One region of the Pantoea sp. NSTU24 genome, then DNA from elsewhere that is predicted to be linked to it. Evidence: predicted binding sites of a transcription regulator. Region 1 holds the regulator's gene; each other region holds the start of a gene.
What was found. The regulator PurR, encoded in region 1, represses purine synthesis genes. The targets are predictions, from matches to a motif close to CANGCAAACGTTTGCNTG.
Positions count from the first base shown of each region.

Region 2: the regulator PurR is predicted to act here: its motif matches at 2,420-2,437, upstream of purL (phosphoribosylformylglycinamidine synthase).
Region 3: the regulator PurR is predicted to act here: its motif matches at 2,851-2,868, upstream of ACLHDD_RS15795 (NCS2 family permease).
Region 4: the regulator PurR is predicted to act here: its motif matches at 2,821-2,838, upstream of purH (bifunctional phosphoribosylaminoimidazolecarboxamide formyltransferase/IMP cyclohydrolase).

Region 1 is NZ_JBKIWZ010000001.1:1,110,945-1,114,927, forward strand. It holds gene punC (purine nucleoside transporter PunC) at 1-178, opposite strand, end outside; gene punR (DNA-binding transcriptional activator PunR) at 286-1,191, shown strand; gene purR (HTH-type transcriptional repressor PurR) at 1,188-2,213, opposite strand; gene ACLHDD_RS05485 (YnhF family membrane protein) at 2,495-2,584, shown strand; gene ACLHDD_RS05490 (C40 family peptidase) at 2,629-3,426, opposite strand; gene ACLHDD_RS05495 (Grx4 family monothiol glutaredoxin) at 3,792-3,983, shown strand, end outside.
Region 2 is NZ_JBKIWZ010000001.1:2,258,250-2,262,232, reverse strand. It holds gene yfhb (phosphatidylglycerophosphatase C) at 1-247, shown strand, start outside; gene tadA (tRNA adenosine(34) deaminase TadA) at 311-802, shown strand; gene mltF (membrane-bound lytic murein transglycosylase MltF) at 799-2,256, opposite strand; gene purL (phosphoribosylformylglycinamidine synthase) at 2,523-3,983, shown strand, end outside.
Region 3 is NZ_JBKIWZ010000001.1:3,309,228-3,313,210, reverse strand. It holds partial or broken gene glyQ (glycine--tRNA ligase subunit alpha) at 1-789, opposite strand, end outside; gene ACLHDD_RS15805 (acyltransferase) at 1,086-2,081, shown strand; gene yieH (6-phosphogluconate phosphatase) at 2,126-2,785, opposite strand; gene ACLHDD_RS15795 (NCS2 family permease) at 2,938-3,983, shown strand, end outside.
Region 4 is NZ_JBKIWZ010000001.1:3,488,408-3,492,390, forward strand. It holds gene purD (phosphoribosylamine--glycine ligase) at 1-1,064, opposite strand, end outside; gene purH (bifunctional phosphoribosylaminoimidazolecarboxamide formyltransferase/IMP cyclohydrolase) at 1,084-2,673, opposite strand; rRNA gene ACLHDD_RS16590 (16S ribosomal RNA) at 3,306-3,983, shown strand, end outside.

The sequences.
Region 1 (3,983 bases):
AAAGCTGACCACAGGCGAAGCCCGCCAGAAAGAGACTCATACTGGCGCTGATCAGTCCGGGTGAGGTGTTAAAAGTCTGCTGCATCGCACCGAATGCGGGCAGGTACATATCCGTAGCCAGAAAGCCCAGCATACTCAGCAGGGCAAGATAGGGCATAAATCCTTTGTTCGATAACATCTGATTCTCAGGGTTGCAGGATAAACGCGGCAGAGTGTAAAAGGTGCGCTCGCTGCTGTGAAACGCTAATATTTGCCGATTGCTGTTAAAATTTTTGAAGGCTGATTATGTGGTCCGAATATGCATTAGAGGTGGTTGACGCGGTAGCCCGCGGAGGCAGTTTCAGCGCGGCAGCCCAGGAGTTGCATCGGGTGCCCTCTGCCATCAGCTACACCGTGCGCCAGCTCGAGCAGTGGCTGGCAGTCCCGCTGTTTGAACGTCAGCATCGGGAAGTGGTACTGACTCCGGCTGGGGAACATTTTGTGCGCGAAGGGCGCAGCGTCATCAAAAAAATGCTCGCTACCCGCAGACAGTGTCAGCAGCTGGCGAATGGCTGGCGCGGCCAGCTGAGTATTGCCGTTGACCGTATCGCCAAGCCTCAGCGTACCCGTCAGCTGGTCAAAGATTTCTATCGCCACTTTCCGGACATGGAGCTGAGCATCAGCTATGAAGTGTTTAATGGTGTCTGGGATGCACTGGCTGATGGGCGGGTGGAGATCGCGATTGGCGCCACTCAGGCCATACCGGTAGGCGGACGTTTTGCCTTCCGCGATATGGGCACACTGAACTGGCGCTGCGTAGTCGCGCCCGATCATCCTCTGACGCAGGCAAGCCAGATCGATGATGACACACTGCGCAGCTGGCCGTCACTGGTACTGGAAGACACCTCGCGGGCGTTGCCGCGCCGCATGACGTGGACGCTGGATAATCAGCGCAGGCTGGTCGTGCCGGAGTGGCAGACCGGGCTGGAGTGTGTGCAGGCTGGATTGTGTGTGGCGATGGTGCCCGGTCATCTGGCCAGGCCACTGCTCGACAGCGGCGATCTGGCCGAGCTGACGCTGCCGGTTCCCTTTCCGGACAGTCCCTGCTGCGTCAGCTGGGCAGAAGATCGTGCATCACCCGCGACAGGCTGGTTGCTCAGCTATCTGGGTGATGCACAGACGCTTAATCAGGAGTGGTTAAGCGAAGATTAACGTCGGTAGTCGCGGAACGGGCCGTCGGCGACGGAACGACGTTCGATCAGCGTCGGGTGAACCTCAATGGTTTGCGACACTTCGCGTTTGCTGGTGATACGGTCCAGCAGCATATCCAGCGCTTTTTCACCCAACTGGGCTTTTGGCTGATGAACGGTGGTCAGGGCTGGTGCGAAATAGCGCGCGTTGCGCACATTGTCATATCCGATCACCGAAATATCCTGAGGAACGCGCAGCCCCATCTCATCGGCAGCACAAATCGCGCCCATCGCCATGATGTCGCCGCCACAGAACACCGCTGTAGGACGCTGTTTCTGCGACAGGATCTGCTGCATTGCCTGATAGCCTGATTCCGGCTCAAAGTCACCCTGAACAATCCATTCGTCCCGTGGCTGAATACCTGCTTCTTCCAGCGCTTTCAGGAAACCGGCATGGCGGCCGCCACCGGTATTACGCTCCATCTGGCCGGGGATAGCCCCGATATCACGGTGTCCGCGTTCAATCAGATAGCGGCCAGCCAGATAACCGCCCTGGAAGGCATTGTCCAGCACTGTGTCGGTGAAATCAGCGCGGGATTCGCCCCAGTCCATCACCACCATCGGGATATTACGGTTCTCTTCCAGCATCTGCAGCAGGTCGTCCGGGTATTCGGAGCACATCACCAACAGGCCGTCTACGCGCTTCTGCGCCATCATACTGAGATAGGCGCGCTGCTTTTGCAGATCGTTATGCGCATTACCCAGGATCAGCGTGTAGCCTTTATCAAAGCAGTGATTCTCAACGGCTTCGATAATTTCAGCGAAGTAGGGCGCTTCGCTGGAGGTAGCCAGAAGCCCCAGCGTGCGGGTGTGGTTCACTTTCAGGCTGCGTGCCACGGCGCTCGGCGAGTAGTGCAGTTCTTTAATCGCCTGCCAGACCGCATCACGCGTCTCTTCAGCGACAAAGCGGGTTTTGTTAATGACGTGCGAAACGGTGGTTGTGGAGACGCCAGCGCGTTTTGCCACATCTTTTATTGTTGCCATGAGAATCGGACTCCAGTGCTTATCTAACGCTATGATAAGCTTAATGTTAAACGTTTGCGTATGCTCAGGGAATTTTTCGCAAAAATGCCGCGTTTATGGCGGCTGAACAGCCGCTGGCGGAGGTAAACACGCCTGAAAAGATGCGCAAACGGAATCAGCGTTGCGCGCGTTGCGCAACGAAAGCGGGATTCTAACAAGGCTGGGCGGATAAAACGAGATTTTTACCGTATCCTGTGGGAAAATGGAGTAACCCTGAAAACAGTAAGGTTAAGAGGTGAGCAATGAGTTCCGATCTCAAACTGGCGTTAATGACCACCGTTGGCTGTCTGCTGATGATTGTGGCCTTTAGTTTTACCGCCATTCTGCACTAAAAAAAAGCCGGGACTTTCCCGGCTTTTTTTGGCTGTGTTGCGGTTCAGCGGATAGTTTTCGGCGTCATAACCCGGCGGGCACCGATGTAGTGACGCTGCCAGTAATCTTCCCCTAAGGCGCTAATCTGAATATCTTTGCCGGTACGTGGCGACTGAATAAACTTGCCGTCGCCCAGGTAAACACCGACATGATCGGCGGTGCCGCGGCCATTAATGCGGAAGAAGACCAGGTCCCCTTTCTCCAGTGATTCACGCTTGATCGGCGCGGCATCACGCAGGTGGTACATCTCGTTCGCGGTGCGTGGGATCTTAAACTTCACCAGATCTTTGTAGGCGTACCAGACCAGGCCACTGCAGTCGAAACCCGTGTGCGGTGATGTTCCGCCCCACTGATAGGGTTTACCCAGCTGGCCCATCAGCTTTGTCATCGCCGTTTCACGCGCTTTCTGGTAACGCTGACGGTGAGACTTACTCATTTTAATCGTGCCGGTTTCGCGGGCGTCCGCGTCGGCAGTTTTCAGCGTACGCTGATGACCATAACGTTTCTTTTCATGATTCTTGCTGATACGGGCAGTTTTAAGCGAGGTCTTTTTAGCAGGTGTCTGTGTCGCGGTGAGTTCAGCTTTTTTCTGTTTCTTTGTTTTGAGTTTCTGAACCGGCGTCACGCGCGGTTTTTTTGTGACCGTTTTGACCGTGCGACGCTTGCGACGTTCATCGTCGCGCGCACTCTTTTTCTCTGCTTTATGCGTACTGACGTTCACCGGTGCGTGAGGCGACGCAGCGGCAGTGTTGAAAAACAGTTGCGCAAAGGCCAGCATGAAAAGCGTAATGATTAAACGCATAGTCCGTTAGTCAGTTAAGTTGTCATGGCCACTACGCACCGTGACAAAGTTGAGATTAATCTGATCAAAGATCAGCGCCCAGGCCATTCTAGTCCAGTTCTTTTAAAAACTGTAAGGCCTTTTATTATTAATCTTTGTAACCATCGAAATTGCGTCGAAAATGAACATTTTCAGCGTCTTATATCAGCAAAACTATTACGAATTATTAATCTGTTATCCACTGTTAATCATCAGGAAATGTGACGCATTGCGACATAACTTAACCATGATGGCTATTCAGGCGGGCAGCAGGCAAAATCTCGTTTTCAGTCCAGCTGCGAAGTCGCTACAATAAACAAACACGAAGTCGCGAATTAAGGAAGGCAATTATGAGTACTGTAGAAAAAATTCAGCGCCAGATCGCAGAAAACCCGATCCTGCTGTACATGAAAGGTTCCCCGAAACTGCCAAGCTGCGGTTTCTCTGCACAGGCGGTGCAGGCGCTGTCAGCCTGTGGTGAGCGTTTTGCTTACGTGGATATTCTGCAGAACCCGGACATTCGTGCCGAGCTGCCGAAA
Region 2 (3,983 bases), 1.1 Mb from region 1:
TTACGACTCGGCGTTTCTGCCGCGGGTAAAACTGATCGCCAGCCAGATGCAGCGCGGCTGGGGTGGCCGGGTGCTGTCGATGCGCTGTCTGGGTCATGAAAAGGTCGCTCAGCTTGAAGAGAAAATCGGCACGCCATTGCAGCTTTATAGCGGTTACAGCGACAGCAAGCAGGACAACCCGCTGCTGTTTTTCTGTCAGCATCGCTGGCGCGTGACGCCCGCGGGTGAGCTGCAGCAGCTGGAATAAGTTTCGACAGGCAGGAGGAGATCGCTATAATGCGCCGCTTTTCAGTCGCCCGGAGTGGTCTGCATGAAACAACAAGATGAATACTGGATGCGCCATGCGCTTGACCTGGCGCGCCGTGCCTGGGCGCAGGGCGAGGTGCCGGTCGGTGCCGTGCTGGTGCAGAATGATCGGGTGATAGGGGAAGGGTGGAACCGGCCCATTGGACAGCACGACCCTACGGCGCATGCGGAGATTATGGCACTGCGGCAGGGCGGCAAGGTACTGGAAAATTATCGTCTGCTGGATACCACGCTCTATGTCACGCTGGAGCCGTGTGTGATGTGCGCGGGTGCGATGGTACACAGCCGTATTACCCGGCTGGTTTATGGAGCCCACGATATTAAAAGCGGGGCGGCGGGGTCGCTGCTGGATGTGCTCGGCCATCCCGGCATGAACCATCAGGTTGAGCTTCACAGTGGCGTGCTGGCGGAGGAGTGTGCCGCGATGCTGAGCGACTTCTTCCGTATGCGTCGCGAGCAGAAAAAAGCGCTGCGTCAGGCGCAGCGCCAGGGTTAGTTCATGGCGATCGCAGGTTCGACCGCCGGATAGCCCCTGGCCAGCTCCGCCTGCACTTCGGCCTGCCGCGCCAGGCGCTTCTCCTGCTCCTGCAGGTAGCCCACCAGGCTTATCTGATATTTGCGGATATTCTCCACATAGTTATAGGCTTCGTGTCCGCGTGCGTAACCATACGTCGTCTGCGCGTAGTAGCGCTTCTGACTCAGCATCGGCAGACGCAGCTTCACATCTGCCCAGCTGTCGGGATTACCGCCCTGGCGGGCCGTCAGCTTGCGCACATCCAGCATGTGGGCATAGCCCATGTTATAAGCCGCCAGCGCAAACCAGATGCGCTCATCTTCCGGGATGGTCTGCGGCACCTTCGACATCATATCCTGCAGGTACTGGCTGCCGCCGCGAATGCTCTGTTCCGGATCGGTCCGGTCGCCCACGTCCAGACTGTCGGCGGTGTTGCGGGTCAGCATCATCATGCCGCGCACGCCGGTCGGTGAGGTGGCCTGAGGATTCCAGTGCGACTCCTGATAGGCGATCGCTGCCAGCAGCCGCCAGTCGATGCTGGTGGCATACTTCTCAAAAAGCGGTTTGATGTCGGGCAGCGTATTGTCGATGGCGCGCAGGAAGGTGCGGGTATCCACATAATCGAAGGTGCCGACATGGCCGAGATATTTCTCCTCCAGCCGCGCCATCGCCCCTTCCTCGCCCATACCATTAAAGAAGTCGAGCATCGCGGCATTCAGGCTGTCATCGTCGCTGTGCCGTACATACCAGGTGACCGGCTCTTCATCGGTCACATCGAACGCTACTGCCAGTTGCGGATAAATGCGCTGCAGCAGGGCGATCGTCACGGAGTCGCCAATCGTATAATCCAGCTTGCCGTCGGCCACCGCTTCCAGCAGGGCTTTAGGACTCTGATCGGTGGCGATTGCCCAGTCCAGATCGGGGAACTGACTGGAACGCGCGCTCTTCAGTGTGGAGAGATAAGCTGAACCGGAGGCGACCGTCAGCCGCCCCTTTAAATCACCGAGGTTTTTAGGCCGTGGCTTATCCACACGGTAGACCAGCTGCTGTGAAACGTTGTAGTAACCCGGCCCGGTCTGATAGCGGGTCAGGCGCTCACGGTTGTAGTTCAGGCCCGCAGCCAGCACATCAGCTTTGCCATCATCCAGATCGTCAAACAGGTCGCTCAGGTTAGGACGAACCGTTACCTTCAGTTTAACGCCCAGATAATCGGCAAAGCGTTTTGCCAGCTCATAATCCATCCCGGCCGGAGAGTGGTTCACTGTGTAGTAAGTTAACGGGGAATTGATGGTACTGACACGCAGCACTCCCCGTGATTTGATCTGTGAAATCGCGTCCTGACCGCCCCCATACCAGGGCACGGATGGCCACAGAGCCAACGCGAGCAGCACGGCAACCAGACCGATAAACAGATAATTAAATTTTAGGCGTTTCAAATAGTTATCTCTCGCTGGCTCTAAGGCCTCTGTCTTTTAAAGGCAGTATTTATCTTCTTTGAACTCCCAGAGCGAGGGGCATTCTGCGCAACAAAATGACGCTGAGCAACTTTTATAGCAGCTTTTGCGCAAAATTCAGGCAAATCCGGGTCGCCAAAAATTCTGCGCAAACGGTTTCGTCGCGAGGTCGCTTTCTCTATAATACGGCCCGTTTTCCCTGTTGCGCCCAATTTGCGTCGCCCGGCGCCCTGACGAGAGACTTATTAATGGAAATTCTGCGTGGTTCGCCCGCCCTGTCGGCATTTCGTGTAAACAAACTGCTGACCCGCTTTCAGGACGCTCATCTGCCGGTGAGTGATATTTACGCTGAGTACATCCATTTTGCTGATGTCAGCACGCCCTTAACCGCCGACGAACAGAGCCGTCTGCAGCGCCTGCTGAAATATGGTCCCTCTCTGGCTGAACATGTCCCGCAGGGGCGTCTGCTGCTGGTCACGCCACGTCCCGGCACCATTTCCCCCTGGTCATCCAAAGCTACCGATATCGCCCACAACTGCGGACTGCCGCAGGTGCGTCGTCTGGAGCGCGGCCTGGCCTTTTATGTACAGGCACCGCAGCTGACGGAAGCGCAGTGGCAGACGCTCGGTACGCTGCTGCACGATCGAATGATGGAAACGGTCTTCAGCGATCTGGCACAGGCTGAGCAGCTCTTTGCGCACCATACGCCGCAGCCGGTGAAAAGTGTGGATCTGCTGGGTAGAGGCCGTGAGGCGCTGGTTCAGGCAAACACCACTCTGGGGCTGGCGCTGGCCGACGATGAAATCGACTACCTGGTGGCGGCGTTTACTGCCCTGGGCCGTAATCCGAACGACATCGAACTCTATATGTTTGCTCAGGCGAACTCGGAGCACTGTCGTCACAAGATCTTCAACGCCGATTGGGTGATTGACGGCGAGAAGCAGCCAAAGTCGCTGTTTAAGATGATTAAGAATACGATGGAGCAGACGCCGGACTACGTGCTTTCTGCCTATAAAGATAACGCCGCCGTTATGGAGGGCTCAGAGGTGGGCCGCTTCTTTGCGGATGCCGGAGAAGATGAGTACCGCTGGCATCAGGAAGCCGCACACATCCTGATGAAGGTTGAAACGCACAACCACCCGACGGCGATCTCGCCATGGCCGGGTGCGGCGACCGGTTCCGGTGGTGAAATCCGTGACGAGGGCGCAACCGGACGCGGCTCCAAGCCTAAAGCGGGCCTGGTGGGCTTCTCGGTTTCAGACCTGCGTATCCCGGGCTTCGAACAGCCGTGGGAAGAGGACTTCGGCAAACCAGCCCGCATCGTCAGCGCGCTGGAGATCATGACCGAGGGCCCACTGGGCGGTGCGGCGTTTAACAACGAATTTGGTCGTCCTGCCCTGAACGGTTACTTCCGTACTTATGAAGAGCAGGTGACCAGCCACAACGGCACTGAACTGCGCGGCTATCACAAGCCGATCATGCTGGCGGGTGGTATCGGTAATATTCGTGCCGACCATGTGCAGAAAGGCGAAATCTCCGTAGGCGCGAAGCTGGTTGTGCTGGGCGGTCCGGCCATGAATATCGGTCTGGGCGGCGGCGCGGCCTCATCAATGGCCTCGGGTCAGTCGGATGCCGATCTCGATTTCGCCTCAGTGCAGCGCGACAACCCGGAGATGGAACGTCGCTGTCAGGAAGTGATCGACCGCTGC
Region 3 (3,983 bases), 2.2 Mb from region 1:
AGGCGTAGTAAGCTTCAGCCACGGCTTTAGTCAGGGTACGAATGCGCAGGATGTAACGCTGACGCTCCGTTACCGAGATCGCTTTACGGGCATCCAGCAGGTTAAAGCTGTGCGCCGCTTTCAGAATGCGTTCATAGGCAGGCAGCGGCAGCGGTTTTTCCAGCGCCAGCAGGTGCTGCGCCTCTTTTCGTACTGCTCGAAGCAGGTAAAGAGGAAATCGACGTCGGCGTATTCGAAGTTGTAGGTGGACTGCTCCACTTCGTTCTGATGGAACACGTCGCCGTAGGTGGTTTTACCCAGCGGGCCGTCGCTCCAGACCAGATCGTACACGCTGTCGACGCCCTGGATGTACATCGCCAGGCGCTCCAGACCGTAGGTGATCTCGCCGGTCACCGGCTTACACTCCAGGCCACCCACCTGCTGGAAGTAGGTGAACTGCGTCACTTCCATGCCGTTGAGCCAGACTTCCCAGCCGAGTCCCCAGGCACCCAGCGTCGGGTTTTCCCAGTTATCTTCCACGAAACGGATGTCATGCACCGTCGGATCCATACCCAGCTCTTTCAGCGAGCCCAGGTAGAGCTCCTGAATGTTGTCCGGTGAGGGTTTGATAATCACCTGGAACTGGTAATAGTGCTGTAAACGGTTCGGGTTTTCACCGTAGCGGCCATCGGTCGGACGGCGTGATGGCTGCACGTAAGCGGCGGCGATCGGCTCCGGGCCGAGTGCGCGCAGGCAGGTCATAGGATGTGAAGTGCCAGCGCCCACTTCCATGTCCAGCGGTTGGACAATGGTGCAGCCCTGACGCGCCCAGTAATCCTGCAAGGTCAGGATCAGCCCCTGAAAGGTTTTGGTATCAAACTTTTGCATGTTGAGTGTGCACGCGCTTCGGTTAGATTAAAAAAAGAGGCCGACAGTATACCCTTTGACCGCGCGATGTGCAGCCGTAAATCCCAGCCGCTGCCGGGTCGTTCAGGCAGGGTTGTGCGCGGGTATACAGAGGGCTCCGAATCATGCTGACAGCAGTTGTTGGCCGGGTCGCATTTGACTACCCTTTTCCGCACGGACGCTATGCGCAAGAGGATGCCATGCCGCAGAAGATATACTGGATCGACAATTTACGCGCGGTTGCCTGCCTGATGGTGATCGTGATTCACACCACCACCTGGTATATCACCGGGCCGATGGCGGTGACCGGCACGACCTGGGATGTGGCGAATCTGCTGAATTCTGCCTCACGCGTCTGTGTGCCGCTGTTCTTTATGATCTCAGGCTACCTGTTCTTCGGCGAACGCAGCGCCCAGCCGCGCCATTTACTGCGGCTGGTACTCTGCCTGCTCTTTTACAGTGCTGTCAGCCTGGCTTATATCACCTGGCTGACGCCCATCAGCGAGGGGCGATCGATTCTGAAGATGCTGCAGAAGCCGGTTTTTTATCATCTGTGGTTTTTCTTTGCGCTGATCGGCATCTATCTGCTTTCGCCGCTGATTCAGGTCAAAAACGTGCAGGCGCGTTACGTGGCGCTGCTGGTGCTGGTGCTGGCGGTGCTCGCCAACCCCAATACGGTCAGCCAGTCGCTGGGGCCATTCCATTTTCTGCCGGTAAACCTCTATGTCAGCGGCGATACGATTTACTACCTGCTCTATGCGCTGCTGGGACGGGCTATCGGCAGCATGGAAACCCAGCGGCGCGGCCTGACGCCGCTGGCGGCCGGGCTGTTTATCGCCTGTGTAGCAGGCATTACGCTGGGTACGAAAAAGGCGCTGATCGTGAATGGGGCCTTTAACGATACATGGTATCTCTACTGCGGCCCGCTGGTGTTTATCGCCGCGCTCAGCCTGCTGGTCGTGTTCAAAAACAGCCTGAATCAGCGTACGCTGCCCGGATTTACCGTGATTGCGCGCTATTCACTGCCGATCTACGGCTTTCATGCCCTGTTCATTCACTATCTGCGCACAAATCATTACGATGATATGTCGCGGCCATGGCTCGACCTGCCGTGGGTATTCGGGCTGACGCTGGGCGGCAGCCTGCTGCTGGGCATGGCGCTGAAACGTCTTGATACCCGCCACCTGGTCAGCTGACCGCGTCGTGTTAACCGCCGCGGCTGTCGGCGGGCAGTGCCCTGTTACACCAGATCCCAGCCGTGGGCCCGCCACAGCGCAGGTAGCTGCGCCATGTCGTCGAAGCGTGTGATCAGCGGATGGTCCAGCTCGGGATTGTGCGGATCGGCACAGTAGTAATAGACCGGAATTCCGGCGGCGATACCGGCGCGGGCACCCGCTTCGGAGTCATCCACCAGGATGCAGCGCTCAATCGGCACCTGCATCTGCTCCGCGGCGTGGTACATCAGTTCCGGATCGGGTTTCCAGTGCAGAATGTCATAGCCGCTATAAAGGTGATCCTCAAACAGTGACAGCATGCCGGTTAAGCCCAGCGAGTGCTGCATCTTTTTGACGGTTCCATTTGAGACTACGCACACTGGCACCTTAATTTGCTCCACCAGCGCTTTCGCGCCCGCAATGGGTTGCAGATGCTGATCAAAGAGTCGCGCCACTTCCGCCCGGTAGGCAGTTTCCACCCTCTCCATCGGCAGCGTGACCTGATGCGCGTCGCCCACGTCACGAATGATGTCGTAGAGTTTGACACCTTTATACTTTTCAAACATCTGCTGCAGCGACAGCGTCAGGCCGTAACGGGCAAAGGTGTTAACGTAGGCCTGGGTGCAGAGCAACTCACTGTCTACCAGTGTGCCATCACAATCGAAAAAGACGCATTCTACAGACATCAGACTCTGTCCTTTGATTCAGGGGTATGCTCCACACTCTACCGTACTCAGCGCAGATTGCGAGACTGGCAACCGGTTGCGAAAAATCATTGTATTGCCCTGGTAAAATCGCCAGGATACGCGCCGATGATTTTTTCTTCTGGATGGACGGCATGAGCAAGCAAGGCGTTTTGCAGCGCATTTTCAGGCTGCAGGAACATGGCACCACGGTGCGTACCGAAGTGATTGCAGGTATCACCACCTTTCTGACGATGGTCTATATCGTCTTTGTCAATCCGCAGATCCTTGGCGTTGCCGGCATGGATACGCAGGCGGTATTTGTCACCACCTGTCTGATTGCCGCCTTCGGCAGCATTCTGATGGGACTGTTTGCCAATCTGCCTGTGGCACTCGCCCCCGCAATGGGGCTGAACGCCTTTTTTGCTTTTGTCGTGGTTGGGGCGATGGGCTATTCGTGGCAGGTCGGTATGGGCGCGATCTTCTGGGGTGCAGTTGGCCTGCTGATCCTGACGCTGCTGCGCGTCCGCTACTGGATGATAGCCAACATCCCGCTGAGTCTGCGCGTCGGCATTACTGCCGGTATTGGCCTGTTTATCGCCATGATGGGGCTGAAGAATGCCGGTATTATCGTGCCAAACCCCGATACCCTGGTGGCAGTAGGAAATCTGACCTCACACAGCGTGCTGCTGGGGGCGCTGGGCTTCTTTATTATCGCCATTCTGGCGTCACGCAATATCCACGCGGCGGTGCTGATCTCGATGGTGATTACCACCGCAATGGGCTGGATGGTGGGCGACGTGAAGTTCGTCGGCCTCTTCTCTGCGCCGCCCTCTGTCTCCTCCGTTGTCGGGCAGGTGGATATCAAAGGCGCGTTTAACATCGGTATGGCGGGCGTCATCTTCTCCTTTATGCTGGTTAATCTGTTCGACTCCTCCGGCACGCTGATTGGCGTAACGGACAAAGCCGGCCTGACCAACGAAAGCGGCACGTTTCCCCGAATGCAGCAGGCGCTTTATGTCGACAGCATCAGCTCGGTGAGTGGCGCGCTGGCAGGCACCTCCTCTGTAACGGCCTACATTGAGAGCTCTTCGGGTGTGGCGATTGGGGGACGCACCGGCCTGATGGCGGTTGTGACCGGCCTGCTGTTTTTACTGGTGACCTTCCTGTCGCCGCTGGCCGCGATGGTGCCTGGCTACGC
Region 4 (3,983 bases), 2.4 Mb from region 1:
GGCAGACCATGGATCTGATCGCCCTGTGCGTAGTCGCCCGGATAACCCCCTGCCGCCAGCACCACGCCCAGCGCAGGGCGGGGATCCCAGTCCGACGTTTTTTGATCCAGCGTCCCTTCGCAGGCGGCCAGGCAAAGATCGACCAGATCCGACTGCAGGCGCAGCATGATCGGCTGTGTTTCCGGATCGCCAAAGCGACAGTTGAATTCGATCACTTTCGGCTGGCCGGTGTGATCGATCATCAGGCCGGCATAGAGAAAACCGGTGTAGACGTTGCCTTCAGCGGCCATGCCACGCACGGTCGGCCAGATAACCTGATCCATGACGCGCTGGTGGATCTCATCCGTCACTACCGGAGCCGGTGAGTAAGCGCCCATTCCGCCGGTATTCGGTCCGGTGTCGCCATCGCCCACACGTTTATGGTCCTGGCTGGTAGCCATCGGCAGCACATGCTCGCCATCGACCATCACGATAAAGCTGGCTTCTTCGCCTTCAAGGAACTCTTCGATCACGATACGGTGTCCGGCATCGCCAAAGGCGTTACCGGCCAGCATATCCTGCACCGCCTCTTCAGCTTCCTGCAGCGTCATCGCCACAATCACGCCTTTACCCGCGGCCAGGCCGTCAGCCTTAATGACGATGGGTGCGCCTTTCTCGCGCAGCCAGGCCAGCGCCGGCTCGACTTCAGTGAAATTCTGGTAAGCGGCGCTGGGGATCTGATGACGCGCCAGGAAGTCCTTGGTAAAGGCTTTCGAACCTTCCAGCTGTGCTGCGGCCTGGGTAGGGCCAAAGATATTGAGTCCGGCCTCACGGAAGGCATCGACCACGCCAATCACCAGCGGCGCTTCCGGCCCGACGATTGTCAGATCGATCTTTTCGCGCTGTGCAAACTCAAGCAGGGCAGGGATATCGGTCGCACTGATGGCGACATTCTGCAGTGCCGGCTCCAGTGCCGTTCCGGCGTTACCCGGTGCAACGAACACGGTTTCCGCCAGCGGCGACTGAGCGGCTTTCCAGGCCAGCGCATGTTCACGTCCGCCATTGCCGATTACTAAAATTCTCATCTGTTACTCTCCGGAGTGATTAATGGCGGAAATGACGCATGTCGGTGAAGATCATGGCAATGCCATGCTCATCTGCGGCGGCAATCACTTCTTCATCGCGGATAGAGCCGCCAGGCTGGATCACACAGCTCACACCGACGGCGGCTGCAGCATCAATACCGTCGCGGAAGGGGAAGAACGCATCCGAAGCCATCGCCGAGCCTTTGACTTCCAGACCTTCATCACCGGCTTTGATACCCGCAATCTTAGCCGAGTAGACGCGACTCATCTGCCCGGCGCCGATACCGATAGTCATGCCGTCACGTGCATAAACGATGGCATTCGATTTCACAAACTTGGCGACCTTCCAGCAGAACAAAGCATCACGCAGCTCCTGCTCTGACGGCTGACGCTTGCTCACCACGCGCAGCTGGCTGGCGTCGACCATACCAAGATCGCGATCCTGAACCAGCAGGCCGCCATTTACGCGTTTGAAATCCAGCGCAGCCGTGCGGTTCTGCCACTGACCGCAGATCAGCACACGGACGTTCTGCTTGGCGGCAGTGATTTTCAGCGCTGCCTCGGAAACGGCCGGTGCGATGATCACCTCGACGAACTGGCGACTGATAATCGCCTGCGCTGTGGCTTCATCCAGCTCACGGTTAAAGGCGATGATGCCACCGAATGCGGAGGTCGGGTCGGTCTGGTAAGCGCGATCATAAGCTGACAGCAGACTGTCACCGGTTGCCACGCCGCAGGGGTTGGCATGCTTGACGATAACGCAGGCAGGCTCGCTGAACTCTTTCACACACTCCAGCGCCGCGTCTGTGTCAGCAATATTATTATAGGAGAGCGCCTTGCCCTGAACCTGCTGCGCCGTCGCTACCGACGCTTCAGCAATGTTCTCTTCTATATAGAAGGCGGCATCCTGATGGCTGTTTTCGCCGTAGCGCATATCCTGCTTCTTGATGAAGTTCAGATTCAGAGTACGGGGGAAGCGACCGGCGGGCTGATGACGTTCGCCGTGATAGGCGGGCACCAGGCTGCCGAAGTAGTTAGCGATCATACTGTCGTACGAGGCGGTATGTTCAAACGCCTTAATCGCCAGGTCAAAACGGGTCTCAAGCGTCAGGCCATTTTCGTGGGCATCCATCTCAGCGATGATCGCCTCGTAGTCGCCACTGCTGACCACGATAGCCACATCCTTATGGTTCTTGGCAGCCGAGCGCACCATCGTCGGGCCACCGATATCGATATTCTCTACGGCATCTTCCAGTGAGCAACCTTCACGGGCAACCGTCTGTGCAAAGGGATAAAGGTTAACGACCACCATGTCGATTGGGCTGATGTCATGCTGCGCCATGATGGCATCATCCTGGCCGCGACGACCTAAAATGCCGCCATGCACTTTCGGATGCAGGGTTTTAACGCGTCCATCCATCATTTCCGGGAAGCCGGTGTAGTCAGAGACTTCTGTGACAGCCAGACCCGCTTCCGCCAGCAGGCGAGCGGTGCCACCTGTAGAGAGCAGTTCGACACCGCGGTGGGAGAGCGCCTGAGCAAATTCGAGGATACCGGCTTTATCAGAAACACTGAGCAAGGCGCGGCGTACAGGACGAGGTTGTTGCATGGTGGTTTATCCCTTGGCTTTGTTTCGCGTATATAAGAGCGTTACATCAGGCTTTAGCATGTTTTTCGCTTCTCTATAAGAAGTAAAAAATTAAAAACCTCAGGTAACGCCCCGAAAAGGGGTATCCGTAACGATGCCCGGCATTGTAGCGAAAACGTTTGCGTGATGCTCGTCTAAATTTATTACGCCGGTGAGTGTGGATAACATTGTGTGTAACTGCGTATAACAGCGGCTTTTGCTGTGGAATGCAGCGAACACGCTTTTTTATGCAATTTATGGGTTGCGCCGCCGGAACAACTCCCTATAATGCGCATCCATCGACACGGCACACCGGCAACGGGAAGCGTGCTGAGAGGTTCAGGAGACTGACCCGCCGGAGAAAAACTTCTGAAAAAGAGGTTGACTCTGAAGGAGGAAAGCGTAATATACGCCACCTCGCGACAGGACGCTAACGCACTGTTCGCGCTGCTCTTTAACAATTTATCAGACAATCTGTGTGGGCACTCGCAGGATTGATATCAGCGTCTCCGGACGCAAAAAAATATCAAGTCTCACGAGTGAACACATAATGACATTCATTATGACGTTTTACAGATGAGCATCGCTGCACTGGTTGCAGCAAATCAAACTTTAAATTGAAGAGTTTGATCATGGCTCAGATTGAACGCTGGCGGCAGGCCTAACACATGCAAGTCGGACGGTAGCACAGAGGAGCTTGCTCCTTGGGTGACGAGTGGCGGACGGGTGAGTAATGTCTGGGGATCTGCCCGATAGAGGGGGATAACCACTGGAAACGGTGGCTAATACCGCATAACGTCGCAAGACCAAAGAGGGGGACCTTCGGGCCTCTCACTATCGGATGAACCCAGATGGGATTAGCTAGTAGGCGGGGTAATGGCCCACCTAGGCGACGATCCCTAGCTGGTCTGAGAGGATGACCAGCCACACTGGAACTGAGACACGGTCCAGACTCCTACGGGAGGCAGCAGTGGGGAATATTGCACAATGGGCGCAAGCCTGATGCAGCCATGCCGCGTGTATGAAGAAGGCCTTCGGGTTGTAAAGTACTTTCAGCGGGGAGGAAGGCGGTGCGGTTAATAACCGCGCCGATTGACGTTACCCGCAGAAGAAGCACCGGCTAACTCCGTGCCAGCAGCCGCGGTAATACGGAGGGTGCAAGCGTTAATCGGAATTACTGGGCGTAAAGCGCACGCAGGCGGTCTGTTAAGTCAGATGTGAAATCCCCGGGCTTAACCTGGGAACTGCATTTGAAACTGGCAGGCTTGAGTCTCGTAGAGGGGGGTAGAATT